Regions from separate parts of the Psychrobacillus sp. NPDC058041 genome, predicted to be linked through region 2. Evidence: riboswitches for the same ligand, from Rfam matches in the RefSeq annotation. Region 2 holds a riboswitch; the other holds the start of a gene.
The links. Region 2 has a riboswitch for FMN ahead of ribE (riboflavin synthase). Riboswitches for the same ligand answer to the same signal wherever they lie in the genome.
Positions count from the first base shown of each region.

Region 1: linked by a shared signal. The riboswitch ahead of ACFVR1_RS02730 (ECF transporter S component) and the one ahead of ribE (riboflavin synthase) in region 2 are both predicted to bind FMN.

Region 1 is NZ_JBHVRO010000002.1:31,409-46,888, forward strand. It holds gene ACFVR1_RS02690 (pseudouridine synthase) at 1-552, shown strand, start outside; gene resA (thiol-disulfide oxidoreductase ResA) at 651-1,187, shown strand; gene resB (cytochrome c biogenesis protein ResB) at 1,202-2,851, shown strand; gene ccsB (c-type cytochrome biogenesis protein CcsB) at 2,856-4,040, shown strand; gene ACFVR1_RS02710 (response regulator transcription factor) at 4,147-4,863, shown strand; gene ACFVR1_RS02715 (ATP-binding protein) at 4,856-6,634, shown strand; gene sigX (RNA polymerase sigma factor SigX) at 6,682-7,218, shown strand; gene ACFVR1_RS02725 (hypothetical protein) at 7,211-8,479, shown strand; FMN riboswitch at 8,625-8,758, shown strand; gene ACFVR1_RS02730 (ECF transporter S component) at 8,917-9,510, shown strand; gene ACFVR1_RS02735 (ferredoxin) at 10,752-11,000, opposite strand; gene ACFVR1_RS02740 (YpbB family protein) at 11,112-12,146, shown strand; gene ACFVR1_RS02745 (RecQ family ATP-dependent DNA helicase) at 12,139-13,551, shown strand; gene ACFVR1_RS02750 (LysM peptidoglycan-binding domain-containing protein) at 13,635-14,255, shown strand; gene ACFVR1_RS02755 (CBS domain-containing protein) at 14,327-14,959, shown strand; gene ACFVR1_RS02760 (metallophosphoesterase) at 15,033-15,480, shown strand, end outside.
Region 2 is NZ_JBHVRO010000002.1:394,309-409,788, reverse strand. It holds gene ACFVR1_RS04540 (LacI family DNA-binding transcriptional regulator) at 1-740, shown strand, start outside; gene pgmB (beta-phosphoglucomutase) at 761-1,444, shown strand; gene ACFVR1_RS04530 (glycoside hydrolase family 65 protein) at 1,471-3,744, shown strand; gene ACFVR1_RS04525 (ABC transporter ATP-binding protein) at 3,781-4,878, shown strand; gene ACFVR1_RS04520 (metallophosphoesterase) at 5,019-6,110, shown strand; gene ACFVR1_RS04515 (VanW family protein) at 6,172-6,972, shown strand; gene ACFVR1_RS04510 (NUDIX domain-containing protein) at 7,267-7,788, shown strand; gene ACFVR1_RS04505 (hypothetical protein) at 7,888-8,112, shown strand; gene ACFVR1_RS04500 (SDR family NAD(P)-dependent oxidoreductase) at 8,194-9,045, shown strand; gene ACFVR1_RS04495 (AMP-binding protein) at 9,042-10,610, shown strand; gene ACFVR1_RS04490 (hypothetical protein) at 10,871-11,398, shown strand; gene ACFVR1_RS04485 (Nramp family divalent metal transporter) at 11,514-12,872, opposite strand; FMN riboswitch at 13,473-13,603, shown strand; gene ribE (riboflavin synthase) at 13,757-14,395, shown strand; partial or broken gene ribB (3,4-dihydroxy-2-butanone-4-phosphate synthase) at 14,417-15,028, shown strand; gene ribH (6,7-dimethyl-8-ribityllumazine synthase) at 15,070-15,480, shown strand, end outside.

The DNA of each region.
Region 1 (15,480 bases), 360 kb from region 2:
TACTATTTGCTTTATAAACCAAGAGGTGTTATATCCGCTGTAACTGATGATAAAGGTAGAAAGACGGTAACGGATTTATTACCACATGTTACTGAGCGTCTCTACCCTGTAGGTAGATTGGATTACGAAACTTCGGGTTTATTATTACTTACAAACGACGGAGATTTTTCATATGCATTAACGCATCCAAAATTTAAAGTGGACAAAACTTATGTGGCAAGAGTAAAAGGAATTCCACTAAAGGAGCAATTACGTCCATTAGAACGAGGAATCGTTTTAGAGGATGGTAAAACTGCTCCTGCGCGAGTAAAATTATTATCTTCAGAACGTAAAACAAATAAAGCGATAATAGAGATTACTATACATGAGGGGAAAAATAGACAGGTTAGACGCATGTTTGACGCAATAGGTTTCCCAGTACAGAAACTAAAAAGGGAACGATTTGGTTTTTTAACATTGCATAGTCTAAATGCAGGAGAATGGAGAGAACTTTCTACTCATGAAGTCAAGCAGTTAAGAGTTCTTGCCGAAACAGGTAAGATAGGCAACTAAAACCAAGATGTTCACAAAGCAGTCAAAAGTCTCAATTTTAACCGTTATTTATTTTGGTATAATAAATGACGGTTATGCTTTGAATTGGAGGAAAAGAAATGGCTCAATCTAAAAAACAGCGGTTATATATAAGAACCGTAATTTTGGTAGTGCTTACATTGGCAATTGTATTTACTGTGTATTCGAACTTGAATAAAGATAAAATTACAGTTCTTCAAGTAGGCGATAAAGCTCCAGATTTTGCCTTGGTTGATATGACAGGAAATGAGCATAGACTGTCAGATTATAAGGGAAAAGGGGTTTTCTTAAACTTTTGGGGAACATGGTGTAAGCCATGTGCTACTGAAATGCCAGCTATGGACAATCAATATAACATCTATAAGGATCAAGGTGTTCAAACACTTGCTATCAATATAGGCGAATCTGATTTAAAAGTAAATAGTTTTGCAAAACGGTTTGGATTAACATTCCCAATTGCAATAGATCGTAATAAAAGTGTAATGGAATTATACAATATTGACCCATTGCCTACTACTTTTTTAATTAATCCAGATGGCCGAATTGTAAAAATTATTAAAGGCCAAATGACTGAGCAAGATATTGCTAATTTTATGGATCAGGTTAAACCTTCCTAAAGGAGTTCGTTAGAATGGACAAAATAGTATGTACATGTGGGAACGTAAATCCAGCTGGTACAGAATTATGTGAAAGCTGTGGACGTCCTTTAAACAATGATGTAAGAGAAAAGAAACTTGTAGATATGCGATATGAAGGTTCTGCAAGGCGTTCTCAAACTTATAACAGAACAATAATCGATAAAATATGGAATTTCTTTTCTAGTGTAAAAGTTGGTATGTGGATTATTGTTTTAATATTAGTTGCAGCCGCAATAGGAACAATACTTCCTCAAGTTTTTTATGTTCCAGCTTCTAATGAAGCGGATATCGCTGCATATTACGAAAGAATTTATGGAACTTTCGGAAAAGTTTATTATGAATTAGGGTTATCTGATTTATATAGCTCCTGGTGGTTCCAAACCTTAGTTGGTATGCTAGGGATATCATTAGTTATCGCCAGTTTAGACCGAGTAATTCCTCTTTATAAATCTTTAAAGAAACAAAAAACGAAAAGACACATTAGTTTTCTAAGTAGACAACGAATCTATGGGATTGGGCAAGTAGAAGTTCCTAGTGAATCACTAAATAAGGCGGAAGAAAAGTTAAAAACAATGCATTATAAAGTGAAACGCGAAGGAAATGCTATTTTAGCCGAAAAGGGACGTTTCTCAAGATGGGGACCTTATATCAATCATCTTGGTCTAATTCTATTTTTATTTGGAGTTATGTTGCGGGCTATCCCAGGTTTTTATGTCGATGAAACTATGTGGCTAAGAGAAGGGGAAACTCTACATATACCCAAAACGGATGGGTACTTCTTAGAAAGTAAACAATTTATTTATGAGACTTATACAAAAGAAGAATCTGCAGCTGTTTATGGTGAAGCCATTGACCGAGTTGGTTCAATCGCAAAAAATTATCAAACGGATGTTACCTTATATAAAGGTTCAGACGATGCAGTAGCAGGTAAACCAGAGGATTTAAAATTTGTAAAAGATGCATCTATTCAAGTTAATAAACCTCTTAAATTTAATAACTTTTCCGTGTTTCAAATGGACTTCCGTTTGGATGAGTTAAAATCTATGACATTTCAATTGCAGGATAAAGCTACGAAAGAATCCTTTGGAGATTTCACTATTAATTTAGCAAATCCTCAACCTGAATATGATTTGAAAAATGGTTATAAAGTAGAAATATTGGATTATTATGCGGACTTTACAGGATTTGAAAATGGAGTTCCACAATCAAAGTCTCCGCTTCCAAACAACCCAGCATTTTTAGTGAAAATGTATAGTCCTGAATTTCCAAAAGGTGAAACAAGCTTTGTTATGATAAAAGAAACACTAGAACCACTTGGTGAAACTAAACATAAAATTGCTTTCCAAAGTGTTGAAACAAGAGACGTCTCTGGATTAACAATACGAAAAGATTTAACACTTCCGATTCTTGGACTTGGAGGACTTATTTTCATGATTGGAGTAGCCCAAGGTTCGTATTGGAACCATCGTCGTATTTGGTTGCAGCTACTAGAAAATGGACAAGTTGTAATTGCTGCTCATACAAACAAAAACTGGCTAAGCATAAGAAAAGATTTAGATGCTCTGTCAGCAGTAGCGATTCTTCCACCTTATGATGATCAATCAGATTTAGATTCTAAAGTAGAAAAAGAGGAAGGGGTATAATTTTATGGATTTGGTATCACTTAGTAGTTCCTTATTGTTTATTGCGTTTGTCGCTTATTTAATAGCAACCTTTTTATTTGGAGGCGCAGTAAAGGGGTCAAGCTCTGAGTCTTCAAAGTCTTTTGAACGTTGGGGTAAATTAGCAATAAGTGTAACTATTCTTGGTTTTATCGCTAATATTGGTTATTTTATTACTAGATGGATTGCTGCTGGACACGCACCAGTAAGTAACTTGTTTGAGTTTACAACTGCCTTCGGTATGATGGTCGTTGGTGCATTTATCTTAATTTACTTTCTTTATAGAATTCCAGCTCTAGGTCTTTTTGCATTACCTATCGCTATCTTAATTATTTCTTATGCAAGCATGTTTCCAAAAGACATTACTCCATTAATACCTGCTCTTAAAAGTTATTGGTTAACAGTCCATGTAATAACGGCAGCACTTGGTGAGTCAATTTTAGCAATCAGTGCTGTGGCAGGTTTGATTTGGTTATTAAAAAATATTGATTTAACTAAGAAATCCAAACAACGCTTTTGGATAGAAGCAGTTATGTACGTAGGTGTGTTAGTTCTAGGATTTGTTGTTGCAACTACATCTTTCTCTTTAGCAGACTATAAAGCAGAATATAATTATGTAGATAAAGAAGAAAAAACAGCTAAAATTGAATATGATATGCCTCCTATTTTCGGGATGAATAAATCCGAAGCAATTACAGAGAATGCTATGGTTCCATTAGTAGAAATGCCACCACTTGTAAATGCAAAAAAACTGACGATCGTAACTTGGTCTGTTATTTTTGGAACCGTATTGTATCTATTACTACGTTTAATATTACGTAAACGGATTGCAGCAATACTTCAACCATTTGCGAGAAGAGCAAACTCTCAATTTATGGATGAGATAGGTTATCGTTCGGTTCTTATTGGATTTCCTGTTTTTACACTTGGAGCGTTAATTTTCGCGATGATCTGGGCACATGAAGCTTGGTCTAGATTTTGGGGTTGGGATCCTAAAGAAGTTTGGGCACTTATTACATGGCTTTTTTATGCAGTATTCTTACACCTACGTCTAACAAAAGGTTGGCATGGCGAGAAATCTGCTTGGTTAGCATTAATAGGATTTATCATTATTATGTTTAACTTAGTTGCCGTAAACTTAATCATTGCTGGTTTACATTCTTATGCTTAAAACCTTTTAGCTCATATCTCTTCATTAAAGAGGTGTGAGCTTCTTTCATTTTGTGAACACAAACTGTACAATATATAGTAGAAGTTGATAGAGAGGTATGATAAATATGTCTGAAATGATTAAACTTTTAGTAGTGGATGATGAAGATCGAATTCGTCGCTTGTTGAAAATGTATTTAGAAAGAGAAGGCTATGAAGTTGAAGAAGCAGAAAATGGTGAAATTGCTTTACAACTTGCATTAGAAAATGAATATAGTTGTATATTATTAGATATCATGATGCCTGAAAAAGATGGTATAGAAGTTATTACTGAATTGCGTGAACATAAAGAAACCCCTGTTATTATGCTAACTGCTAAAGGTGAGGAGGCAAACAGAGTAGAAGGTTTTGAACTAGGAGCAGATGACTATATAGTGAAACCATTTAGTCCAAGGGAAGTAGTTTTGCGCATTAAAGCTATACTAAGACGGTCTTCCGTGCTGTCCCCAGTGCAAGGAACGTCTACATCAAAAGATATTGTTGTATTCCCTCACTTAACGATTGACCACGATGCTCACCGTGTAACAGCGGATGGAGTAGAGGTTAGTTTAACACCGAAAGAATACGAATTACTCTATTTCTTGGCGAAGGCTCCTGATAAAGTATTTGATCGGGAACAATTGCTGAAAGAAGTTTGGCATTATGATTTCTTCGGCGATCTTCGTACTGTAGATACACATGTAAAACGTTTGCGTGAGAAGTTAAATAGAGTTTCTGAAAAATCTGCGAAAATGATTGTAACCGTTTGGGGTGTGGGTTACAAATTTGAGATTGTCAATGAATAGAATTTGGAATAGTGTTGTCGGGAAGCTATGGGGAACCATACTGCTTCTCGTTTTATTTGTGTTGTTTATTGTAACCGTTTTAATGTTAGAGTTTCTGGAGAATTTTCATACTCAACAAGCAGAAGAAACATTAAGACAAGAGGCAGCAACGATTGGAAAAATAGTTGAACAATACGATAAAGTGGAAGATTCCCTTCAAATCATAAAAGATATTCTAGGAGCAGAAACAAACGCTTTAATCGTCAGAAACTCTGAATCTGTTTTTCTATCGGTTCATGATGGGTTAAACAAAGATGTGATAAAGGATAAATTATTGAAAGATCCTGACCTTACGAAAGTTTATATATCTAATAAAACAATTATTAAAAAAATGTTAATGCCATCTATGACAAAAGAAGACCAAATGGAATCTTATATTATTTTAGCCTCTCCCTTTGAGTCTGATAAAGAAGTTCATGGAGCGGTATTTATTTATCAAAGCTTAGAAGTCGTAAACAAAACTTCAAATCATACAACGAGAATAGTTTTTTTATCGGGTTTTATTGCATTACTATTAACTACCATGTTTTCGTTCTTTTTAACTTCCAGAATTACCTCTCCCTTAAGAACGATGCGAGAAGCTGCTTTAGAATTAGCTAAAGGAAATTTTGAGACGAAAGTTCCTCAACTACAAAGGGATGAGATAGGCGAGCTAGGTTCTGCATTTAATCGAATGGGCAGACAGTTAAAACATCATGTGGAAGTAATTAACCAAGAAAAAGAACAGCTTTCTAATATCTTAACTTCTATGACAGATGCAGTTATTACATTTAACAAAGACTTTAATGTACTGGTTAGTAATCCACAAGCTGATAAACTCTTTCAAAAATGGAATATTGATAATGAAACAACGGATAAATCTCACTTACCTGCGGAGTTATATCATTTACTTGATCATGTATTTAATTTTGAAGAAGAATTAGAAGAAGAGCTTGAGATTAAAGGATCCTACTTCGATATATCTATTAGTTTGCTTTATAGTAAAGACTCGGTAAGGGGAGCAGTTGTTGTTCTTAGAGATATGACCGAACAGCATCGATTAGACAAAATGCGCTCAGATTTTATTGCCAATGTATCACATGAACTTAGAACACCAATTTCCATGCTTCAAGGGTATAGCGAAGCAATCATAGATGATGTAGTTACTACTGAAGAAGATAGAAAAGAAATGATTCGTATTATCTATGATGAGTCGAAACGAATGGGAAGATTAGTAACAGAGCTTTTAGATTTAGCTCGTCTAGAGTCGGGATATTTAAGTATTTTCAAAGAGAAAGTCTCTATAATTCCAACGATTGAACGAATTACACAAAAGTTTGACCAAATAGCAAAGGAAAAAAGTATTCGATTAAATTTTGAACAAAAACTTATAGATCCACTATTTCTAGAAATAGATGAGGATCGTATGGAGCAAGTACTTACGAACTTAATCGATAATGCATTGCGGCATACGGAAGAAAAGGGCTCAGTAAACGTGAGATTATTTCAACGGAACAATCAATTGATCGTTGAGGTGGAAGATACAGGCTATGGTATTCCGAATGAAGACCTTCCTTATGTATTTGAACGTTTCTATAAAGCAGATAAAGCAAGAACTAGAGGGAAAAGTGGAACCGGTCTTGGGCTAGCTATCGCTAAAAATATTGTGGAGCGTCATGATGGTAATTTGTCTGTAGAAAGTGAACTTGGCGTTGGTACAAAATTCATTATTAGATTGCCCATGATGAAGTGAAACAAAAAAGGTTCATAAACGACTAATTGAAAGAACGGGGGGAGCATATGAATGACTCCGTTTTCCACCGCTTGTATGATAGTTATCATCAAGACGTTTTTCAGTTTCTCATCTATTTGGTTAAAAATAGACAAACTGCGGAAGACTTGGTCCAAGAGGTATATGTGCGTGTTCTTAAGGCGTATAGCAGATTTGAAGGGAAGAGCTCAGAGAAAACATGGCTTTTTTCAATCGCGAAAAATGTTGCCATTGATCATTTTAGGAAACAAACTGTAAGGAAAAAACGGTTGTTCGAGTCTTTTGATTGGGAAACAATGCAGCTTGCTTCGACTGAAATGCTTCCAGAAGATTCGGTGCAATTAAACGATGAAATGAGGTCTTTACTCATCGCATTGGATGATTGTACAGGGGATCAAAAAATGGTTATTATTATGCGTTATTTTCAGGAACTTTCCATTGCTGAAACAGCTCAAATTTTAAACTGGACAGAAGGGAAAGTAAAAACTACTCAGCATCGAGCGATAAAAGCTCTTCGTGAACGATTGTCTGTAACAGAAAAGGAGGGTAATGTTCATCATGAGTGAATGGAAAAAAGATGAAGAAGCACTAGATGAGCTTTTAAATAATATGCCCAAATTTACAGATCAACGTTCTAAAGAAGATGTGTATGAACGGGTGAAAATGGAAATAGAAAATCAAAAGAATAATGAAAAAAGACGAACTACTCGTGTAACATTATCAAAGTGGCTACCTTTTGCTGTTTCTATTGCCTCCATCCTTATTCTAACGTTTTTAGTGTCTTCCTTTTTTAATGACAAAGAATCATCTATGTCGGAAGAAATATCAAATAAAAATATAGAACAAAATAGTAGTAAGAAGTTAGACATGCGTTCAATGGATACCACCGAGGAAGCATCCATTACAAATGATGCCACGGAAGCTAAATCATCTGATTCTATGATGACGATGTCTAGTTTAGATATATCCCATTTAGAGTTAGTCCCGTTGAATAAAACCACATCTGTTTATGAAGAAAGTTTAAATGGGAGAACAGTATTTCATTTTTCGTTAATAGAGAATGCATTATCTGTTCCAATTACAATAATAATTCCAAAGAAACAAATGGAAAAAGATTTTCCTAACATGATTCCGAGTAGTATTCAATTATATGAACGTTATGGTAGCCGAATTGACGAAGAAGCATTGGGATTTGATGAATATCATCCGTATAAAGGAAACTTCATCGCGGAAGGCAAGATTTTGAAGCATTATTTGCCTGAGAACCATGGATATGACATTGCTTCAGGTACACTAGGACCATATTGGAGTTCAATTAATGAAATATTTAACGATTTCGATTCCATTGAAGTTGTAAATGAAGCCGGTTCACTAATTGAGTGGAATCAGGTAGGGACTCTGAATGAACCAAGTAAATTGGATGGGAAGCTAGGTCATCATAATTATTTTAACTACGTTGCCCAAAGTGGAAAGAGCTATTTATCACCTAATTTTAGTGCTAAGTACGATTCTATCTCAGAAGCATTTTTGGCAATGAAAGAGTCAAATAACGACATATATACTTCAGTCATTCCATCCAATGTTACGTATGACTATTCTAATGTTGGCGGTAAAGCAATTATTCGATTTACCGATCCACTAGATTTTAAAAAAATGGATTCTTTTGCTGCAACGAGATTAATTGAAGCATTTGCTCTTACAGCTGCCAGCTTTGGAACAGAAGTAAAGTTAGAAAATGTTGTACAACAGCAATGGGCAGAATTTGATTTATCAAAATTCCTTCCAATTCCATTAGGTCCTAACGGTTTTATTATGGAAGAAAAATAATTCTTTTGAATGCTAGCCATGAACAATATCAATGGTTAGCATTCTTTTTATTCATCCATATTGAAGCAGTTGTATTGCACGTCTATTTTATTTTTGTTAAGATGGTATTAATTCAAGATATTATTCTTGAAGAAAAATAATATTGATTCATCTTCGGGGCAGGGTGTAATTCCCGATCGGCGGTATTAGAAGATTTTTTTCTTGAGCCCGCGAGCCGTTAAGGCAGGATTTGGTTAAATTCCAAAGCCGACAGTATAGTCTGGATGGGAGAAGGTGAAGGTACAGTCGTTTTTCGTATACTCTAGTACGGATACGCTTATTTTAGTGTGCCTTGTTTCTCCCTTAAGCAACATTTTTGCTTAAGGGATTTTTTGAGTATGGAATACGTTCTGAACTTTTCTTCTTGTGGAGTGAATCGCAAAAGGAGAGAGTGTATAATGTCAAAAAGTAAGACGCGAATGCTTATTGCAATCGCGATGTTAAGTAGTGTTTCGTTTGTATTGATGCTACTTGCATTTCCGTTACCAGTGTTACCAGCCTATTTAAAGGTAGATTTTAGTGATATACCAGCATTAATTGCTGCAATTACAATGGGTCCTATTGCAGGTATTCTAGTAGCATTCTTAAAAAATGTATTAGATTGGTTGTTTTCTGGTAGTCCTACCGGTGTTCCAGTAGGGCATATGGCTAACTTTGTAACAAGTATATTATTTTTAACACCGGTATATGTAATTTATCGCAAAGCATCATCTTCAAAAGGTATTATGTACGGCTTAGCCTCTGGAACTATTTCTATGGCAATGGGGATGAGTGTACTTAATTATTTTGTATTTTTACCTATGTATTCCTATTTTTTGAACTTCCCGATGGAGACAGGTACTGCTCTATTTAACTCGATCATTTTCGGTATTTTACCGTTTAATCTTATAAAGGGCATATTAGTGACGATTGTAATGATAGTCTTATTTAAGCGAATGAAGCCATTGCTAGATAAGGTAAACAGAACATTCAGCATTCCCGATATTAACTAAAAAAAGGTCGTTTCTCTTTTTAAGAGAAACGACCTTTTATTTAAAGATAGGAATGTATATTTCGTCCTACGAAACCAGTGTTCATAGTGCTTTTAAGAATTAGATAACACCGCGGATTTCCGTTTCAGGTGGACGCGTTCCGCGGGGGCTCCGCTACGCGTTCGTTGTTAAGGCTCATCTGTCTCACAGAGGAACAAAGGCTAAGAGCGCCACATCGTGTGGCAACGCCTTCATGACCAACATCCTGTTGGCCTCCGACTGGAGTCGCCACCTTTCACTACAATCCATTAAGTGAGTAGTACCTAACAAGAAGATTTAGCCGGAAATCGTTCAAAGAACCTGATGATCATGCAATTCTGTATGGTTGTTGAATAAGGGATGCTATTGCTTTTTAAAATTTAGGTGAAATTTTGTGCATCTGGATAAAATGTAGCTCCCTAACAAATGTTCATAGCATTTAAATGTCATCTATCGTACTAAGCAATTATAAATCGTCTCATACATACTAGTTGATTTCCGCTGCAGGCGGGCGCTTTCCAGGTGGCAAGCATCAAGCCGCTTCCCTCGTTTCACTCAGTCCAGGGTCTTGATTTGCTTGCTAATCCCCTAGGAGTCGCCGCCTTCCGCTCCAATCAAGAATCTTAATAAGTAAAGAATATATTTCGCTCAATTAATGAACTGGTGTACATTCATTTGCTTATAAGGCAAGCGGAAACAGAGAAAAAATAGGGAAGGAAGTGTAGATAGTTGTTTCTGTCATTCAATCTCGGAAGCTATTTCCTTTTGAAAAGTTGTTTTCTATCTCCTCTCGCCACTCCAAAAGTACTACGAGTTGATTGAAGAGGAGGCGGCTACTTCCGCGGCAGGTGCATGAGCGGAAGTCCCCCCAGGATCGCACAAAGGAATAAAGTCTAAGAGCGCCACCTCGTCTGGCAACGTCTTTGTGACCAACATAGTGTTGGCCAAAGGAGACTGAAGCCATGCCCGCGAAAAGCGTCCGACGTAACGGAAATCAACGACATTCATATGCTATTCTTCTTGAAAGGAGGGGTATTATATCTCTAGTTATCCGAATCTTAAGCAACTTAACAACACACAAATCGAGAGGAAGGCGGGCAAACTCGAGGGAAATATTACCGAAAAAAGAGGATTTGGAAGTGATGTAGTCACTTCCAAATCCTCCATAAAAACACCAAGTATCCTATTCGAGTCAAGGTTTACTCCAAAGTGTAGAGTGTTTATTATTCAAACTTTAATGCGTCGCCTTCAAATGATTCATCTGCTACTTTAATAGAATCAGTTGGGCAACCCTCAAATGCATCTTCCATATCTTCAAGTAATTCGTCTGGTACTTCAGCAGTACCCATGTTATCATCTAGAATAACGAAAGCAATTCCTTCATCGTCATAATCGTATATATCTGGTGCAGCGGCACCACAAGCGCCACATGCGATACATGTATCTTTATCTACAATTGTATATTTAGCCATTACAATATTCTCTCCTTTATATCTACTAACAAGAATAAGCTATCTTATTCATTCTAAAGGTGTTTACTCGACATTTCAACAAAAATACATTAAATCTGAGAGGTATTTCAATTGTATTTTCAACAACTGTTATTATTAATCATCTATAAATTTCAAGGTGAGAGATCATCTACAGCACCATTTTATTTGTTAAAAGGAAAAAAATCAGGACAAACTATTCAGGATGTTACTTACTTTAATCTACATCCTTTTTTCTCGATTTATCCTAAAATATCAAAAGAAGAATATGATGAAGAAATTTCAACATTACTATCAAATGGATTTATTAAAATGAATGAATCAACAATTTTACTAACAGAAGAAGGGTTACTTCAGATTAACTCAATGAGAAAACCATTGTATAATGGTTGGCTATATAGAGGGAATGAACTTATTTTTTGGGGTAGAGTTGAGCTAGTTGTACAAACATTGTCTCATTTTCAAGCGAATGAAAGAAGGTTTATTCCAAATCAAAAAAATCTAGTAATTCATCAATTTGTTAAGTCCTTTTTAATAAAGAGGAACTTTCAAGACAAAACATTTGTTGTTGCATTTAAGAAACAACTAGAGGAATTAATTGATAGCCCAATTTTTGAAGATATACATCGTGAGTTATTTGTTTATCGACTAAGTGGAAATGATAAAAGTGGGAACACATGGGAGCAACTTGCTCGTCATTACAATAAAAGAATTATTGATTTAAAACTGTTATTTATCGAATGCTTACATATTATCTTACAAAAGTTGACTCTCGAAAAATTTCCTGACTTGTTTATACTTACTGAAAATATTGAAGTTCTTACTCCGCTAACTGACACGGCAATGAAAACTTATGAGTTATTTTTAAAAGGGTATGATATCAACAAAATTGCAGAATTGCGATCTTTAAAATTAAATACAATTGAAGACCATGTAATTGAAATAGTATCTGCAAAACGAGATTTTCCTTTCATCTCTTTTATTTCTACGGAACAAATACGAAAAGTATTGCATTTATCCAGGAAGTTACAAACAAAAAAAATTAAGAGGATTAGAGAGCAGTTACCGGAACTTAGTTATTTCCAAATAAGAATTGCACTGACGAAAGGAGAAGAGGTAAATGGATAAGTTAATTGAGATACTTCAACGAAAATTCGGTTACTCTTCTTTTCGAGAAGGGCAAGAAGAAATAATCCAACAAGTCCTAAAAGGAAGAGATGTAGTAGCTATTTTACCAACTGGAATGGGAAAATCGTTATTATTTCAATTACCAGCTTATTTGATGGAAGGTACAGTTGTTATCGTTTCACCATTATTATCACTTATGCAGGATCAAGTGGAACAATTAAAAATGTTGGGGGAAAAACGAGTTGTAGCAATTAATTCGTTTTTAGATTTTGAACAAAAAGAATTCGTACTTCAAAATTTACAAGCTTATAAATTTATATTCACCTCTCCTGAGATGCTTCAAAATGAGCGTTTTAAAAAGGCACTTTCAAATATTGAAATAGCATACATAGTTGCGGATGAAGCTCATTGTATTTCGCAGTGGGGTTTTGATTTTCGGCCAGATTATTTAAGAATTTCTACATGGCTAAAAACTTATCCTAATTTGCGAGTTCTTGCTTTAACGGCTACAGCAACGAAAAAAGTTATACAAGATATAAAACGTACTTTACATATGAAAGACCCATATGAATTTATTCATTCGTTAGATCGTCCCTCTATTGCGTATGAAGTACAAGAATTGGAAAATACTCAAGAGAAATTAGCATGGATTTTAGGTCGAATATTAGCAACTAATGGGCCAGGGATTTTATATACTCAATCTCGAAAAAAAACTGAGTTTTATGCAGAGGAATTACGGAATAGAGGAGTTAGAGTAGCTTTTTATCATGCAAAAATGGAGCAAGAGGATCGAGTTTTAATTCAGCAACAGTTTCAACAAGGTGAATTGGAATGGATTTGTGCAACAAATGCTTTTGGTATGGGTATACATAAAAATAATATTCGACAAATAATTCATGATCATATTCCAACATCCATGGCTAGCTATATGCAAGAAATAGGAAGAGCCGCGAGGGATGGGGAACAATCTATAGCCTCTCTTGTATTTACAAATTCAGATGTCGAGCAAGCCTTTTACGTTGCAATGCAGGACTTTCCTCAGGAAGATGATATAAAACTTGTCTATCAATCGGAGGATAAAGAAATACAACTCCCTGAAACAACTTTTCGTATTTTAAATTATTGGAAAGAAATATTAACGGAACAAGAAACTACGAAATTATTTAATGACATCAAAGCTAAGAAATGGACCGAAATACAGCAACTGTTTAACCTGTTTCGAAATGAACAGTGTATAAGGGAGCAACTGTTAAATAATTTTGACGAACAATTAAAAGAACGGCCGGTAAACTGTTGTTCTGTTTGTTCATTTGATCTTCATCGCGTGCTTACAAAAAGAATTGAACAGGATGAAGAGAGAAAACAACTCAATTGGAAAAACAGACTAAATGAATTGCTTCCATAGGAATATTGTTGGGAAGTTTACTTTTTCTACAAAATTCGTCATAATAGAATTAGAAAAGAAGGAATGAATGGAGTTAGAACAATATGAAACAAGATGATTACCAAAAAAAAATAGATGAACATAGACAGTCAATTGGTCTAGAGGAAGATATGACGGAGTCCAGAAGAACTAGAAGATCTACCTATTCTAAGAAAACTAAGAAAAAAACTAAAAATTTACTAATCCCTACTTTATTTAGTATCTTTATTTTAATACCCGTTTGCATCTTTATTTATGTTCAATTTTTCTACACTGCTAAAGTAGAAGACGTTGCAAGTCCAGGTGTCATTACAGTTGAAACAAAACCGATTTCTAATACTGGTAAAGATGACAATAAAGAAGATAAAGAAGAGAATAAAACGGAGAATGTTGAAGAACAAAATCCAAAAGAGACTGTACCACAAACTGAAATTAATGAAGATTCTAAAGTAGAGGAACCAAAAAACGAACAACAAACAGAACAACAAACAGAACAACAAACAGAAACAAAAACAGATTCAAAAGTAGTTTCTCAGCAAAAAACACATATAGTTCAAGCTAATGAGACACTCTATCGAATTGCTATTAATTATTATAAAGATCCTAATGCAGTGGAAAAAATAAAAGCTGCAAATGGATTAAAATCTAACAGTATTTCAGCTGGTCAAAAACTCATCTTACCTTAAACATAGAAGAAGGGATATTAAACACATTTGTCGAATATATATCATTAATCTGTAATGGAAGAGGTGCTTATATGTTTGTTAAAAGTGTAATGATTCCGAAAGAAAAATGTTTAACTGTAAATGGTAATGCTTCTTTGATGGAAGCACTCCAACAATTAGATCAGAAAGAAATTGATGCATTACCGATAATTGAAAACGGAATGTATAAAGGAATGTTTAATAAATATCTTTTATACAAAGCCTATTTCTATAGTGAAGTCGACAGAGAAATCTTCTTAAACCAAACGACTGTGATGGATGTAGTTGTAAGAGAAGATATCTTCGTAAATATCGACGATGTTTTTGAAAGTGCATTAGTAAAGTTGTATGATTTTCCAATCATAGCAGTATTAGATGAGGGTAAATTTCTTGGAATAGTTACTAGATACGATACGATTACACAATTCCGTAGCGCATTTGGGATGAATAGTAAGGGAACAAGAATAACATTTACTTCTGTTGAATCAGAAGGACGAATACTAAAAGTATCCGATATATTACACAAATATCATACACCCGTCATTTCATTAGTTACATTTGATGAAACGGATAAACTAGCACGCAGAATTGTATTAAAAATTGATAATGATGAGAAGCTAGATAAGATTATAGCGGATTTTGAAAAGTCCGGATTTCGTGTATTACACATTTCTAAAGATTCATAATCAGCTCGATAAATATGATACTGGACAGGGGATATCCCTGTCCTTTTGTATGTTTAAGTAGGAGGATTTTTTAGTGAATTATCTTATTTTACTTTTTATAATCTTCATTGTTCTTTTATTTTTATATATGCTGGCTTTAGCATTTCAAGTTAACGTAAAAAAACATTCCATCATCATTAAAGAAATGAAAGATGGGGAACAGTTTCATGTATTTTTCATCTCAGATATTCATCGAAGAAAAATACCAGAAAAACTGATTAATTCTCTTCAAGGAAGAGTAGATATAGTCGTGATTGGGGGAGATTTAACCGAAAAAGGAGTCCCTATAGAACGCACTAAGGCAAACATTAGGCAGTTAAGTAAACTAGGTATCGTTTATTATGTATATGGTAATAACGATCGAGAAATAGGAGAAAAGCAACTAAATTCAATGTTAAACGAATATGATGTGCACATATTAAACAATACATCTACAGGAATAATTAATGGTCAATCAATAATTCGTCTTGTTGGAATTAATG
Region 2 (15,480 bases):
TTGAATTGTCAATCTATCTAATAGATTCTTTGCGGCAAAAACAAAAAAGCTATGCTCAATACTGTAGGGAGCGAAATATCGGGGGGGCTATTTTACAAGGAATCCGTACAGATGATCCATATTATATGGAATTAATCGATACTAATATACCTTGTGTAGTTCTCGACATTATGACAGAAACAGACAATGGACTAATCGGGAGTGTCTCCATTAACAATGCCGAGGCTACCAGAGAGATTACCAGATATTTATTAGAGCGTAACCATCGAGATATTGTCATCATGGCAGGGACTCTTGAAACTTACGTAAATAAAGAGCGTATTAAAGGAGTGCAAGATGCCTTTAAAGAAATGAAGTTGGCATTTAATGATGAGAAAGTGCTATATGCGCAATTTTCAGAGGAAGAAGCTTATACTTTAGCGAAAAAATACTTGCAAACGAAACAACCCACTGCATTTCTTTGCTTTAGTGATCTAATGGCATTCGGTGTAATGAAAGCTATAAAAGAAGCAGGATTCAGAATTCCAGAAGATATTTCTGTTACTGGATTCGATGATTTAATGTTAAGCAGTTATACACAACCACAACTTACTACGGTTAGTCAGAACTTTTTTGATATCGGAAGGTTATCAGCTGTTCTATTGCAAGACTTAATTGAGAATAAATTGGATCTACAACATATTTATGCAGAACACCAGTTAATCGAACGGGGAAGTGTCAATACACTTGATAACAACTGATATAGAAAGGAAAGAAACAAATGATCCTATACCCACAGGCATTTATTTACGATCTTGATGGTGTTATTACCGATACAGCAGAATTTCATTTTTTAGCGTGGAAGAAGCTTGCAGATGAACTAGGCATATCGATTGATAAACAGTTTAATGAGCAACTCAAAGGAATAAGTCGTATGGAATCTTTAGAGCATATTCTAAAACTAAATTCTTCCTTATTAAAATTGACTAGTGAAGAAAAGGTAAGACTAGCAAACCAAAAAAATGAATACTATTTAGAGTTAGTGGAATCTATTAATTCATCGAATATTTTACCGGGAATTGAAACTCTATTGAGTAAAAATAAAGAACAAAATATTAAAATTGCGCTTGGCTCAGCAAGTAAAAATGCCCCTCAAGTATTAGATAAGCTAGGACTTACTAAATACTTCGACTATGTCGTAGATGCTTCGAAGGTTGAAAAAGGAAAACCGGATCCAGAGACTTTCACGACTGCTGCAGATTACCTCGGTATTCCTTATACCAAATGTATTGGTATTGAAGATGCTGCTGCAGGTATTGAGGCTATCAATAAAGCTGATATGTTTTCCGTAGGAGTTGGGGCTGTAGAACATTTATCTCATGCTGATTATTTAGTGGGAGATACTTCAGAATTGATTTTTGAGGAAATCGTAAAGCAATATATAGAGAAAAGTGTATTTCTATAAGATACATATGGAGGAGTGAAGGCTTCATGACCTGGAAATTGACTAAATCAGAGCTTGATAATCAAAACCTTTTGCTAAATGAAAGCCTTTTGTCTTTGGGTAATGGTTACTTAGGTGTAAGAGGTAACTTTGAGGAGGGCTATGAAGATACATACAATACGATTCGCGGTACATATATTAATGCTTTTCATGATGAAATAGAAATTAGTTATGGAGAGAAATTGTATGGATTTCCAGAGACTCAGCAAAAAATCTTGAATGTCATTGATGCACAAACCGTACAAATCTATTTTGATGAGGAACTTTTTTCTTTATATGAAGGGGAAGTACTTAACTTCGAAAGAAACTTGCATATGGATGCAGGTTATGCTGAACGAATTGTACACTGGAAATCTCCAAAAGGGAAAGAAGTTCATATTTCCTTCAGAAGGCTCATTTCTTTTGTTACAAGAGAACTATTTGCTTTAGAAGTAAAAATAGAGCTTTTAAGTAATGTGGAGCAGGTAAAGATTGTTTCGTCGGTAAATGGAGATGTCTCAAACTTTGTGGATAAAAATGATCCTCGAGTTGCTTCTGGTCATGCAAAACGTCAATCTGTGGAAGAAATTCGCAAGGATGACAATTATAGTATAATTAAAAATAGAACGTATGCAACAAAACTAGAAGTGGCATGTGTAACCACTTCCAGTATTGGATTAGAAGATTATGAATATAGGAGTAATACGTATGATACTAGTGTAGTAGAGACTTATATATGTGAGGGTAATAAAGCAATTCACTTTACAAAGTACAATGTTTACTCAGATACATTAAGACACGGGAAAGAAGTAATTGAAAAAGCAATTGCTATTCAGCAAAAGTTAAAAGTTGCTACCTTTGAAGAATTGTTAAAAGAACAAAAAAAATATCTAAATAAATTTTGGAGTAAATCTGATGTGATTATTAATGGAGATTCAAAACTTCAAGAAGGAATTCGATTTAATCTTTACCAACTCTTACAATCCGTCGGTAAAGATCCAGTAAGTAATATAGCTGCAAAAGGATTATCTGGTGAAGGGTATGAAGGACATTATTTTTGGGACACAGAAATCTATATGTTCCCTGTTTTTTTAATGACCAATCCGAGCATCGCAAAAAATTTATTAGTACACCGATACTCTATTTTAGATAGTGCTAGAAAAAGAGCAAAAGAGATGGGACATAGAAAGGGAGCATTATTCCCTTGGAGAACGATTACTGGTCCGGAAAGTTCGGCATTTTTTCCAGCAGGAACTGCACAATATCATATAAGTGCAGATATTGCGTATAGTTATATCCAATATTATTTAGTAACAAAAGATGAAGCATTTTTAAGAGATTATATGGCAGAGGTCCTTTTCGAAACCGCTCGTTTATGGATGGATACAGGTCATATGAAAAATGACCTTTTTAGAATCGATAGTGTAACTGGTCCAGATGAATACTCTTGTATTGTAAATAATAATTATTATACAAATGTCATGGCAAAACATAATTTACTTTGGGCTGCTAGAGTGTATAATCTTTTAAAAGAAAAAGATAAAAATTATTTAGAGCAATTATCGGAAAGGTTAAAACTATCACAATTAGAAGTGGACGAATGGAGCAATGCGGGAGAAAAGATGTATCTTCCATATGATGAGAAATACAAAATCAATGCACAAGACGATAGTTTTTTACAAAAGGATCGCTGGGATTTAGAAAATACGCCAAAAGAAAAATTTCCACTTTTGCTAAATTATCATCCATTAACACTTTATAGATACCAAGTTTGCAAACAAGCTGATACTGTCCTGGCACACTTCCTATTGGAAGATGAACAAGATCTTGACACGATAGAAAATTCCTTTAACTACTATGAAAAAATTACAACACATGATTCTTCGTTATCTTCCTGTGTATTTAGTGTGATGGCTTCCAAATTAGGATACAAAGAAAAGGCATATGAGTATTTTAGAGAAACTGCCCGTCTCGATTTGGAAAATACACATGGTAATACAAAAGATGGTCTTCATATGGCAAATATGGGTGGTACATGGCTAGCTATTGTTTTTGGATTTGCTGGTTTACGTGTAAAGGAAATTGGTCTTTCTTTAGCACCTTTTCTTCCAGATGATTGGGAGTCACTTGAGTTTCATTTGCAATATCAAGATAGATTAATAAAGGTAATTATTGAAAGAAATTCTGTAACCTATTTGCTAATGGAAGGAGAAGGATTGACCCTTTCTCACAAAGGAAATTTTATTTATCTAGAACCTGGAAAAGAAGTGAAGGTTTCATAATGTAATATATAAAGCCAAAACATTGGAGGAAATATAATGGCAGATTTACAATTAGTGAATATCAAAAAGGTATACGATAAAGACATTGTTACAGTACAAGATTTTAACTTAGAAATTAGAGACAAAGAGTTTTTAGTATTGGTCGGCCCATCTGGTTGTGGGAAATCTACTACGCTTAGAATGATTGCCGGTTTAGAAGAAATAACAGACGGAGACCTTTTTATAGGTGGCAAAAGAGTAAACGATATCGCTCCAAAAGATCGAGATATTGCAATGGTCTTCCAAAACTATGCACTATATCCTCATATGAATGTGTTTGATAATATGGCTTTTGGTTTAAAACTTCGCAAATTGAAAAAAGATGAAATAAAAAAACGTGTGCATAATGCAGCAAAAATTTTAGGTTTGGAAGATCTCTTAAATCGTAAACCAAAAGCTCTTTCTGGTGGTCAACGTCAGCGTGTGGCTTTAGGCCGTGCTATAGTTCGTGATGCAGAAGTATTCTTAATGGATGAACCACTATCAAATTTAGATGCAAAGTTACGTGTTCAAATGCGTGCGGAGATTCAAAAACTACACAGACGACTACAAACGACAACTATTTATGTTACACATGATCAAACGGAAGCGATGACAATGGCAACTCGTCTCGTTGTCATGAAAGATGGTATTATCCAGCAAGTAGGAGCTCCTAAGGAGGTTTACGACAAACCTAATAATGTTTTTGTTGGTGGATTTATTGGATCACCTTCCATGAATTTTCTAAAAGGCAAATTAGTAGAGAATTATTTTGTTATGGGAGATGTAAAAGTACTCGTTCCAGGAGGAAAGCTACAATCGCTTCGTGCTCAAGGATATATGGGGAAAGATCTCATTCTTGGAATACGTCCAGAAGATATTCATGATGAGCCATTATTCATTGATTCTTCTCCTAAAACAAAAATCAATGTGTCGATAGAAGTTGCTGAACTAATGGGAGCAGAAACTATTCTATATTCGAAAGTAAATGACCAAGACTTTGTTGCACGAGTGGATTCGCGTTTCAACGTTATAGCTGGTGAAACAGTCGACTTAGCATTTAATCTTAATAATGCACACTTTTTCGATTGTGAATCTGAATTACGTATTCAATAAGAATATTTACTGTTAAGTAATTTAAAGACTTTAGACACACGTATCATTACGATTGCGTCTAAAGTTTTTTTCTATTTATTAACTTCAAGATTGTTTTGATATAATATTCTTACAATAACGAAAGTTCAGGAGTTGATATTATGATTGACGTAGGACGAATGCATTTAGATAAAACAAAACGTACAATAGTTATTTCCGATATACATGCAAACTTAAAGCTATTTAAAGAACTTTTAGGAAAGTTGAATTACACGAAAGAGGATTATTTATTTATTAACGGTGATCTTTGCGAGAAAGGACCGAACAGCTTAGAGGTTGTCAAATATGTTAGGGATTTATCCGAACGATTTCAAAATGTGTATGTAACAAAAGGAAATTGTGATCTATTATACCGTTATGTGTTTAATGGGAGTGAGGGAATCATTCCATACATGAACAAACAACCTAATTCGGTTTTAAATGAAATGCTAACAATACATAGTAAAACACTTGATGATTTCAGTAATTTAACTGAATTAACTCATTTTTATCGTGAGCATTTTCATGATGAAATAGAATGGATTGAATCATTGCCAACTGCTTATGAAACAGATGATTTTATTGTCATCCACGCAGGTATTGAAAATATAGAAGATTGGTATCAAACAGAAGAAAGGTTTGCTTTATATACAGACTCCTTTTACGAAAAAGAACACCAAGCTGATAAAACAGTCATAGTAGGGCACTGGCCAGTAGTTAACTATCGAGCAAAACAGATAAGTTCACATAACCCGTTAATAGACTTAGATAAAAAGATTATTGCATTAGATGGTGGTAATCAAATTAAAAAGGACGGACAGTTAAATGCTCTAATTATTATTAACGATACGTTTTCATATACATATGTAGATGAGTTAACAGAAGAAATGATTGTACAAATAGATTACTCCGATTTAGCGAACAGAATGGGAACCGTTACTTATCCAAACTATGAATTGCGGATATTAAAGCGAGAGGAATACTTTACCCTTTGTGAAAATATGAAACTAGGAATAGATCAATGGATAAAAAATGAATATCTAGTAGATAATGATGATTTAACAAATTGCAGAACTGATCTCAGTACAACTTTTTTGTCTGTAAATCGAGACGAAAAAGTTTGGATCGTTGATAAGGATTGTGAAGGGTATATTCTTATTAAGCGGGCAAATGGAGAAGTAGGATGGATACCAAAAAACTGTTTGAATGTTTGACATGAAGAAAGTGTTTTGAAAGATCCATGGGATTACTGAATAATAAGGAAGGGGGAATAATTTGAGATTTTCAGAGATTCATCCATTTCTATACCATATTCGGATTAAGCAAAAGACCTTATTTCGTTATCTACAAAACATGAGAGATAGAAGAAAATTTGCAAAGAACCGCAGAAAGGATTCTTATCCTTTTACATGTAAAAAACACCAATCACTCTTAAGGAGGCGGTTAGGTGATAGCGATCCACAACTACAAGAAAATAAAATAGTGAATCTATCCATTGCAACGACTACAATAGATGGAATTATCATCCATCCTGGTGAGATTTTTTCGTTTTGGGAATTAGTAGGAAGAACAACAAAAGCAAAAGGATATATTGAAGGTATGCAACTCTCTCGGGGAGAAGTGAAAACTGGAGTCGGTGGAGGAATCTGTCAACTTGCAAACCTACTTTATTGGATGGTTTTACATACTCCATTAACTATTTTAGAAAGACATCATCACAGCTTTGACCCATTCCCTGATGAAGGAAGAGTCCTTCCCTTTGGAAGCGGAGCAAGTGTTTTTTTTAACTTTGTTGATTTACGATTTTTGAATAATACGAAGCAATCCTATCAGATTCGAGTTTGGTTGACTGACCAACATTTAAAAGGAGCAATATATTCGAATGAGCAAGTGCATTATACTTATCATATAGAAGAAAGGAATCATATGTTTTCTAAGAAGTATGAAAAGAATTATAGACAAAATGAAATTTGGAGAAAAACGATTGATAAAAAAACAGGTAACTGTATAAACGAAGCACTACTTATTAAAAACTATGCAGAGGTAAAATACGAAATCAGCCCTGTTAGAAACTAATCGTACGCTATTCTGAATTCTAGCTCAGAAAAAATAGATAAGCGAGAGAAAATCATAAATTACATGGTTTTTCTCTCTTTAATTTGTCTTTTTTTGATCTATCTACTCTAATAACACATAAAACTTCTGAATACCACATAAAGCCAATTGGGTACCACATAACCCGAATTGAGTAACACTTAAATTACTCCGGGTACCACATATCCTGAACTGAGCACCACATTAAACAGTAAAAGTGCTAGAAATAATTACATTAGAAGAAAATGTTATATTTTGTTAGAGAGGACGAGAATATTGAAACTTAGACAAATGACAGTTGCTTTCCTTGTAAATGAGGAACAAGAAGTTTTATTTCTTCAAAAAAAAATACAAGATACATTCTTTGCAGGATTTTTAGTTCCAATAGGTGGACATATGGAAGCCAATGAAATCAACGATCCTCAAAAGGCATGTATAAGAGAGATTGAAGAAGAGACTGGCTTAAAGAGAGAGTGTATAAATAATCTTGAGCTCCGATACATTGTACATAGAGTAAAAAATAATCAAGAAATCAGAATACAATATGTGTACTTTGGAACAATCTCAAAAAGTTCTAAGTTAATTGAAAGTGAAGAAGGTTCCTTAACATGGATAAAATATAAAGAAATTGTTAATCAGCATGTATCAGCCACTACCAATGAAATAGTTAAGCATTTCTATGATTTAGGTAAATCTACTGAAAAAGTATATGTAGGCTCGATGAATTCTTTAAATGGAAACCCTCAAATAAATTGGGGAGTTTTAGAGGATTGGGAAGCGCCTATATTTATTAAGTAGGCAACCTATTTCGGATTAAGTTAATAAATTGAATAGTTTTTCAAATTAAAAGTATATAGTGGTAGACTATAGATATTATTATAAAAAAGGGGAGTTAGAATGGCTAATATGAATTTATTGGGAGCAGGAAATTGGCTTGGTATACTTTCTACAATACTGATTGTATTATGCTTTTATTTCAGTCTTAGTTTCTTTCAACACTTAAAAACAGGTGAAGAACGTCTAATAAAACAGTCAAAATTTGCAGCAGTCTTTTGTCTTGCTATGAGTTTATTAATTCCAGCATTATACAGTCTTTTTATCTATAATCAGATGATGAAATAATAAAAGATTCAATCTAAGTTAAGTTTGTTACTTAAGAAGTTGCAAATCTAAAATCTATAACAAGTAAAAGGAAATGCTATCATGCAAAAATACAACCTTTTAGAAAGATTATTATTTCCTCCTACATATTTCAATAAAAAGAAGTTAAGCAGTAAACTAAAAGGAAAGACGATTCTCATAACGGGTGCGAGTTCTGGGATAGGAGAGAAAGTAGCTTATCTACTAGCAGATATCCATACTAATCTGATTTTAGTTGCCAGAAGAGAAGAAAAGCTTTCAATAATGAAAAGTGAAATAGAAAAAGAAGTTGCAAAAGTAAGTATTTTCAGGGCAGATCTTAGAAATAAGGAAGAGATGGAAGAGTTACTTGCATTTATTCATCGACTTCCTGATGGGTTGGATATTGTAGTTAGTAATGCGGGGATTTCAATCAATCGCTCTATTAATAATTCATTAGATCGATATCACGATTTTACTCGAACAATGGCTATCAATTATTTCGCTCCCGTACAACTGCTATTGTCAGTCATTCCTTTGTTAGAAAAAAATAAAGGACAAATTATCAGCATTTCTACAGTAAACGCTCTGTTAATACCAATTCCTTTTTGGGCTGCTTATCAGGCTTCCAAGTCAGCTTTTGATACTTGGTTTCGATCTGCTGCTCTAGAGTTAAATATGATGGGGATATCTACAACATCTATCTACTTACCATTAGTTAGAACCCCCATGATACTTCCTACAACAGCTTATCTAAAAATGCCTGCCATGTGCCCGAATCATGTTGCACAGATTGTATGTAAATCCATGTATACGAAGAGAAAAAAATATAGGCCATGGTGGTTGATTTTTGGCCAGTTGACTTCCATATTTTTTAGGGGCATTTTGGAAACTTACATTCCTAATGTTTTAAGAAAAAGGAGGGAAGGAAAGTGAGATTAGTAAAGCTTATAAAAGTTTTATATAAAATCAAATTATTTTCTCCTTTAGGATTATACTGGTTAATAGTTGGTATTTATAAATGTGGAATAAATATAATGCTGTTGTTATATATTGCCGAAAGGACCTACGGCAATAAAATCGCTCTTGTTTACGAAGAAGAAACAGTAAGCTATAAGCAATTACTGTTACAATCCGAAAAACTATCTTTTATTTTAAAAGAAAAATTCCAATTAAAATCAGGACAGAAAGTTGGCTTTTTGTGCAAAAACCATTCCTCACTAGTGAAATCAATTTTTGCTATCTCACGTCTTGGATCCGATATATATTTGCTTAATGCAGAAATGAGCAAAATGCAGTTTAATCAATTAGTAATTCAACATAATTTCTCATTAATTGTCTATGATTTTGAATTGAGTACTTTCATGGAAGAAACTCAATATATTAGAGAGAAAATCTTGAGCTATCATGATAACTTGCCGGCAATTAATAACTTACTTCATTCAAAAATTAATGTAAAATACAAACTTCAAAAGTCTTCAAAGAGTAAAATTGTGCTACTTACAGGTGGAACAACAGGAAAATCAAAGGAAGTCGTACATACACCATCACTATTCAATTTTTTAAATCCATTCTTAGCATTACTTACTCGATTAAATCTATTAAATTGTCATACTTCTTATATTGCTACTCCCATTTATCACGGTTATGGGATTGCTATTTTAATTTCCTTTATTGCATTAGGGAAAACAGTGATTTTAAATAAAGGATTTCATGCTGAAAAGGCTTGTAGCCTTATACGTGAGAATAATGTTGATATTGTTACAGTCGTACCATTAATGATACATAAAATGTTAAAAACCAATCCGGCAGATTTGAAATCTCTTGTTTGTATCGCTTCTGGGGGAGCAGAGCTGAATCCTAAACTTGTAGAGGAGGTTTTCAGTAAATTAGGGAATGTTTTGTACAATCTATACGGCACTTCAGAAGCTGGTTTGAATATAATTGCAACACCAAATGATTTGAAGTATTCGGTTTATTCGATCGGTAAAAAAATAGAAGGTGCTCGATTAATAATATTGGATAACAATAAGGTAAAGGTGACAGATGGAGAAATAGGCCAACTTTGCATTCAGAATAAATGGTCGATGACAAATAAGGGGAAATTGTGGATTGAAACCGGTGATTTAGGTTACCGAGATAATAATGGGTATTATTTTTTACGAGGGAGAACAGATGATATGATCGTTTCAGCTGGTGTTAATGTATACCCAATTGAAGTTGAACAGTTAATAATAAATCATCCATTAGTAGAAGATGTAGCAGTTATAGGAATTAGTGATGAAACGTTTGGGCAAAGATTACAAGCATTTGTACAACCAGTAGACGTTCATCTCTCCAAAGAGGAGCTCTTTGAATGGTTACGCCCTAGGGTAGCGCGGTTTCAATTACCTAAGGATATTGTATTTGTGGATCATATTCCGTATACACCAGTAGGAAAGATTGATAAGGGACAACTTAGACAAATAAAGGCAAAGGTAGCAATTCAAGATTACCGCTAAATTTAGAGCTAATAAAAGCCTGTTTTCCACCAGATGATATTGAAGTGGAATATATGCTTGCTTATTATAATGCACTAGATATCTGTCTACATTTTTTTGTTTGTGCAGAATAAGATAGTTGGAACATTTGTGATTTTAGTTGGAATTTTTGCAGGTTTAGTTGGAAAAGCTCCAAATTTGTGGGAAGGCAATTCAAAGAATGCAATTAGTTAACAGTTTTAGAGTTACACACGTTAATGGGGTGGAGGTGTCTATTAAATTTGAAAAAATGGCTTTCTGTTATATCATGTATTTTTATCATATCTATAATTTATTATCAAATGAATTATAAAACAATAGAAGAAGCAATAGAGGAATCAAACATCCCTATGGATGAAATTTTTTATACTACAGAAATGAAAGGAAATACTATTATCATATATGGGGATGATAATATTTTATCCGCTGGTCTAATCGAAAAAAACTTCTTTGGCTATCGTTGGTATGGTGGGGCTGGAAGTGAAGAATTCAATCGGAATGACTCGATATTAACTAAATCAATTACCAATTTGCTTCCTCGTAGATCATCATCATTAGATGATTACGTTACAATAGCAATGGGTGTTATTAATGATGATGAAATAGAAAAATTACTAGTTCAATATAAAAATGAAGAAAGTACTGATGCTACAATTCTGGATACCAAAAGAGGACGTATATGGTTTAGTTTCTCACAAACTCCTATTAACTATGATCCAGACGTGACAAGGATCTATAAGGATGGAACCAAAATATCTGGATGGTATTAATGATGATTCTTTAATGAAAAGTTCTGCATTTGCATCTGTACGATTTCGAATTATACATTTCTACATGAAAAAAGCGGCATGAATTCATCAAGTCATGCCGCTTTTTCAATGTTTATTATCCTAAATCTTGCCCTGTGATGATAATATAACAGATTAAAAATATATTCAAAATGATGATTAACACTGTACATATCCATGCTAATATTTTTACGAATAATCTATTTGCAAATTCACCCATTTTCCTTTTATCGCTAGTAAACAATACTAAAGGTACAACAGCAAATGGGAGGGCTAGACTTAATACGACCTGACTCCACAAAAGTAGTTCTCCTGTTCCTTTTGATCCAGCAATCCAAGTCACAATAAAAGCAGGGATAACTGCTAATAATCGTGTAATCAAGCGACGTAACCACGGTGAAATTCGTAAATTAATAAATCCTTCCATCACTATTTGACCACTCATCGTGCCAGTGATTGTAGCATTTTGTCCTGAAGCTAGTAAAGCAACCGCAAATAATGTACTTGCAATACCAACACCTAATGTTGGACTAAGTAATTCATAGGCAGCTTCAATTTCCGATACATTTAAGTTTGTTCCATAAAAGGCTGCTGCTCCAAGTATTAATATTGCAGAGTTGATAATGAAAGCAGTAGTTAAAGAAAATGTAGAATCAATGAGTGAAAATTTTAAAGCTTCTTTTTTCCCTTCGATTGTTCTTTTATATTTTCTTGTTTGAACAATGGAAGAATGCAAATATAAATTATGTGGCATTACTGTTGCTCCTAAAATACCAAGTGAAATAAAGAGCATTCCTGGGTTTGTTACAATTTCCATTTGCGGAACATACCCTCCAAATAATGCGGAAATCTCCGGTTTGGAAATAATCACTTCAAATGCAAATATAACAAAAATAGTAAACATTAATACGATGACAATAGATTCAATAATCCGAAAGCTTTTCTTTTGTAAATAAAGTAAGAGTAATACATCTAATGTTGTAATAGTGATTCCTAATAAAAGCGGAATTCCAAATAGTAAATTTAAAGCAATTGCCGAACCGATAACCTCTGCTAAATCGGTAGCAATAATAGCAAGTTCCGTCAAAATCCAAAGAAAAATGGCCGTTTTCTTTCCAGTTGCATCCCTTGTTGCTTGAGCAAGGTCTCTTCCAGTTACAATCCCTAGTTTTGCTGACAATGATTGTAATAGTATAGCAATTAAATTAGATAGTAAAATGACACTCAATAGGGTGTATCCAAATCGTGCACCACCTGCAATCGAAGTTGCCCAGTTTCCCGGATCAACATATCCTACAGCTACTAATGAACCTGGTCCAGCAAACGCCAGAAGCTTACGCCAAAATCCTCCTTTAGTCGGAACGTTAACTGAGCTATTTACCTCTTCCATACTTACATTAGAACTTTCTTTAAACCATCCATGGTCGTTGGACTTATTTTTGGGCTGAGAACTCATTATTTATCCCTCCTAAATTTCATTTATGTTAAAATGTTTCCCTAGACCAACTTTTAAGGTAATTTAATACTCTTTTTAGTATATGTAAATATATTAACACGGTATCTTGTCTTTGTAAAAGTTTTTTTCTCGAAGGAAACTTTTGTTGAAATAGAAACATTTCCAGTTAGCTTTAAATAAAGGAATAGAGCATGACAAATACATTTTATAAAAAGTTAAAAAATGTAATTGAGCAATTAATTGCAAGGTGAAAGCAACCAGTTTTACATTGACAGCAACCAACTCAGTGACGAAAGCAATCAATTTTATTGTGAAAGCAACCATTTCTTTATGTAAAGAGTTAACTTTATGTGAGATCGCGCAAATCAACGTTTGACAATCCTGTCCAACTAAAAATACAATGAGCATGTTGACTTAAATGAAGTAATGTCTTACATGGTTAAACTGAAAAAAGAATAATATGTAAAAAAATAGATGGACAGGCTGATAAATGCCTGTATTTTTTGTCCTCACTTTTATGAACAGAAATTAAGCAATTTAAGTTTACTTTTTATACCATGTAAATTTTCTCTTTAAGTGCTATAATGTTTTTATAGATGAATAGTCCTTCGGGGTCGGGTGAAATTCCCAATCGACGGTGATGAAGAAATTCTAAGCCCGTGAGCCTTTTATAGGCAGGATTTGGTGCGAATCCAAAGCCGACAGTATAGTCTGGATGGGAGAAGGATGTACGAGCAAGCTTATTTCCTTATGGAGTAAAATTACACTTCTAGAAGGTTTATTTGTTGATGCGTAAAACATAATTTTCCTAAGTCCCCGTAGAGATGTTTCTATGGGGTTTTATTTTTGAGTGAAAATTTCGCAATAGAAAAGAGGTGTACTCTATGTTCACTGGAATTGTAGAAGATTTAGGCAAAGTTAAATCGATGAAAAGTGGTCCAAATAGTATGCAGTTAACATTGGAATCCCCAAAAATTGTTGAAGATATCCACTTAGGCGATAGTATTGCGGTTAATGGTGTATGTTTAACAGTCATTTCTTTTTCGAATGAACTATTTACAGTGGATGTTATGCCAGAAACGGTAAAGTCTACAAGCATCCAATCTTTGCGAATTGGCCATGCTGTTAATTTGGAGCGAGCAATGCCAGCAAACGGTCGATTTGGCGGTCACTTTGTTTCCGGACATGTGGATGGAACTGGTGTCATTTTAAGAAAAAGAAAAGTCGAAAATGCCGTATACGTAGATATTGGCATTAGTGAAGAGCTAAGTAAATTCTGTATGCTAAAAGGTTCGGTTGCAGTAGATGGCATTAGTTTAACCATTTTCGATGTAAAGCCTAAGCAGCTGACAGTTTCCCTAATTCCACTTACATTTAGTGAAACACTTCTCGGTATTAAACGAGAGCATGATGTAGTGAACATTGAAAATGATTTACTTGGCAAGTACGTGATAAATCATTTGGAGCGAACGAAAGAAAGTTCGCCAATCACGATGGATTTTTTAAGACAAAATGGATTCTAACGAAAAGGCGGTACGTTACATATGTTCCATACAATTGAGGAAGCAGTAGAAGATTTAAAAAAAGGGAAAATCATAATCGTTGTAGATGATGAAAGTCGTGAAAATGAAGGAGATTTTCTAGTATTGGCAGATTATGCGACGCCCGAAAACATTAACTTTATGGCAACATATGGTCGTGGATTGATTTGCACACCTATAACCCAAAAGTTAGCAGATCGTCTTAATTTGAATCCAATGGTCCAACATAATACGGACAATCATCAAACAGCCTTTACTGTCAGTGTCGATTATAAAACGACGGAAACAGGCATTAGTGCATTTGAACGCTCCGAAACGATGTTGCAGCTGTTAAATGTAGAATCCGTTAGTTCAGATTTTCGCCGACCTGGTCATGTGTTCCCACTTGTAGCAAAAGAAAATGGTGTACTCGAGCGTCCAGGTCACACAGAGGCAGCTGTTGATTTTGCGAAACTTTGTGGTATGCAGCCTGCAGGTGTTATTTGCGAAATTATGAGTGTAGACGGTTCAATGGCGAGAGTTCCTGAATTACATACTATTGCCGAAACACATGGTTTAAAGTTTGTGACGATCGAAGCATTAGTGAAATATCGAAATGAACAAGAACAAGTAGTTTGATAAAAAAATTTAAAATGAACTAATAGGAGAGATAAAGAATGGGAAAAGTATTTGAAGCGAATTTAATAGGAACAGATTTAAAAATTGGTGTAGTTGTTGGTAGATTTAATGAATTTATTAATGGGAAATTATTGGATGGTGCATTGGATGGATTGAAGCGTCATGGCGTTGCCGAGGAAAATGTAGATGTTGCATGGGTGCCCGGTGCATTTGAAGTACCTTTCATCGCAAAAAAAATGGCAGAAACGAAAAAATATGATGCGATTATCGGTTTAGGTACAGTTATTCGCGGTTCTACTACACATTACGATTATGTTTGTAACGAAACAGCTAAAGGCGTTGCAAGTGTTGGCTTAACAACAGGTGTACCAGTTATGTTCGGTATTGTAACTACAGAAACAATTGAACAAGCGATTGAACGTGCCGGTACAAAAGTCGGAAATAAAGGC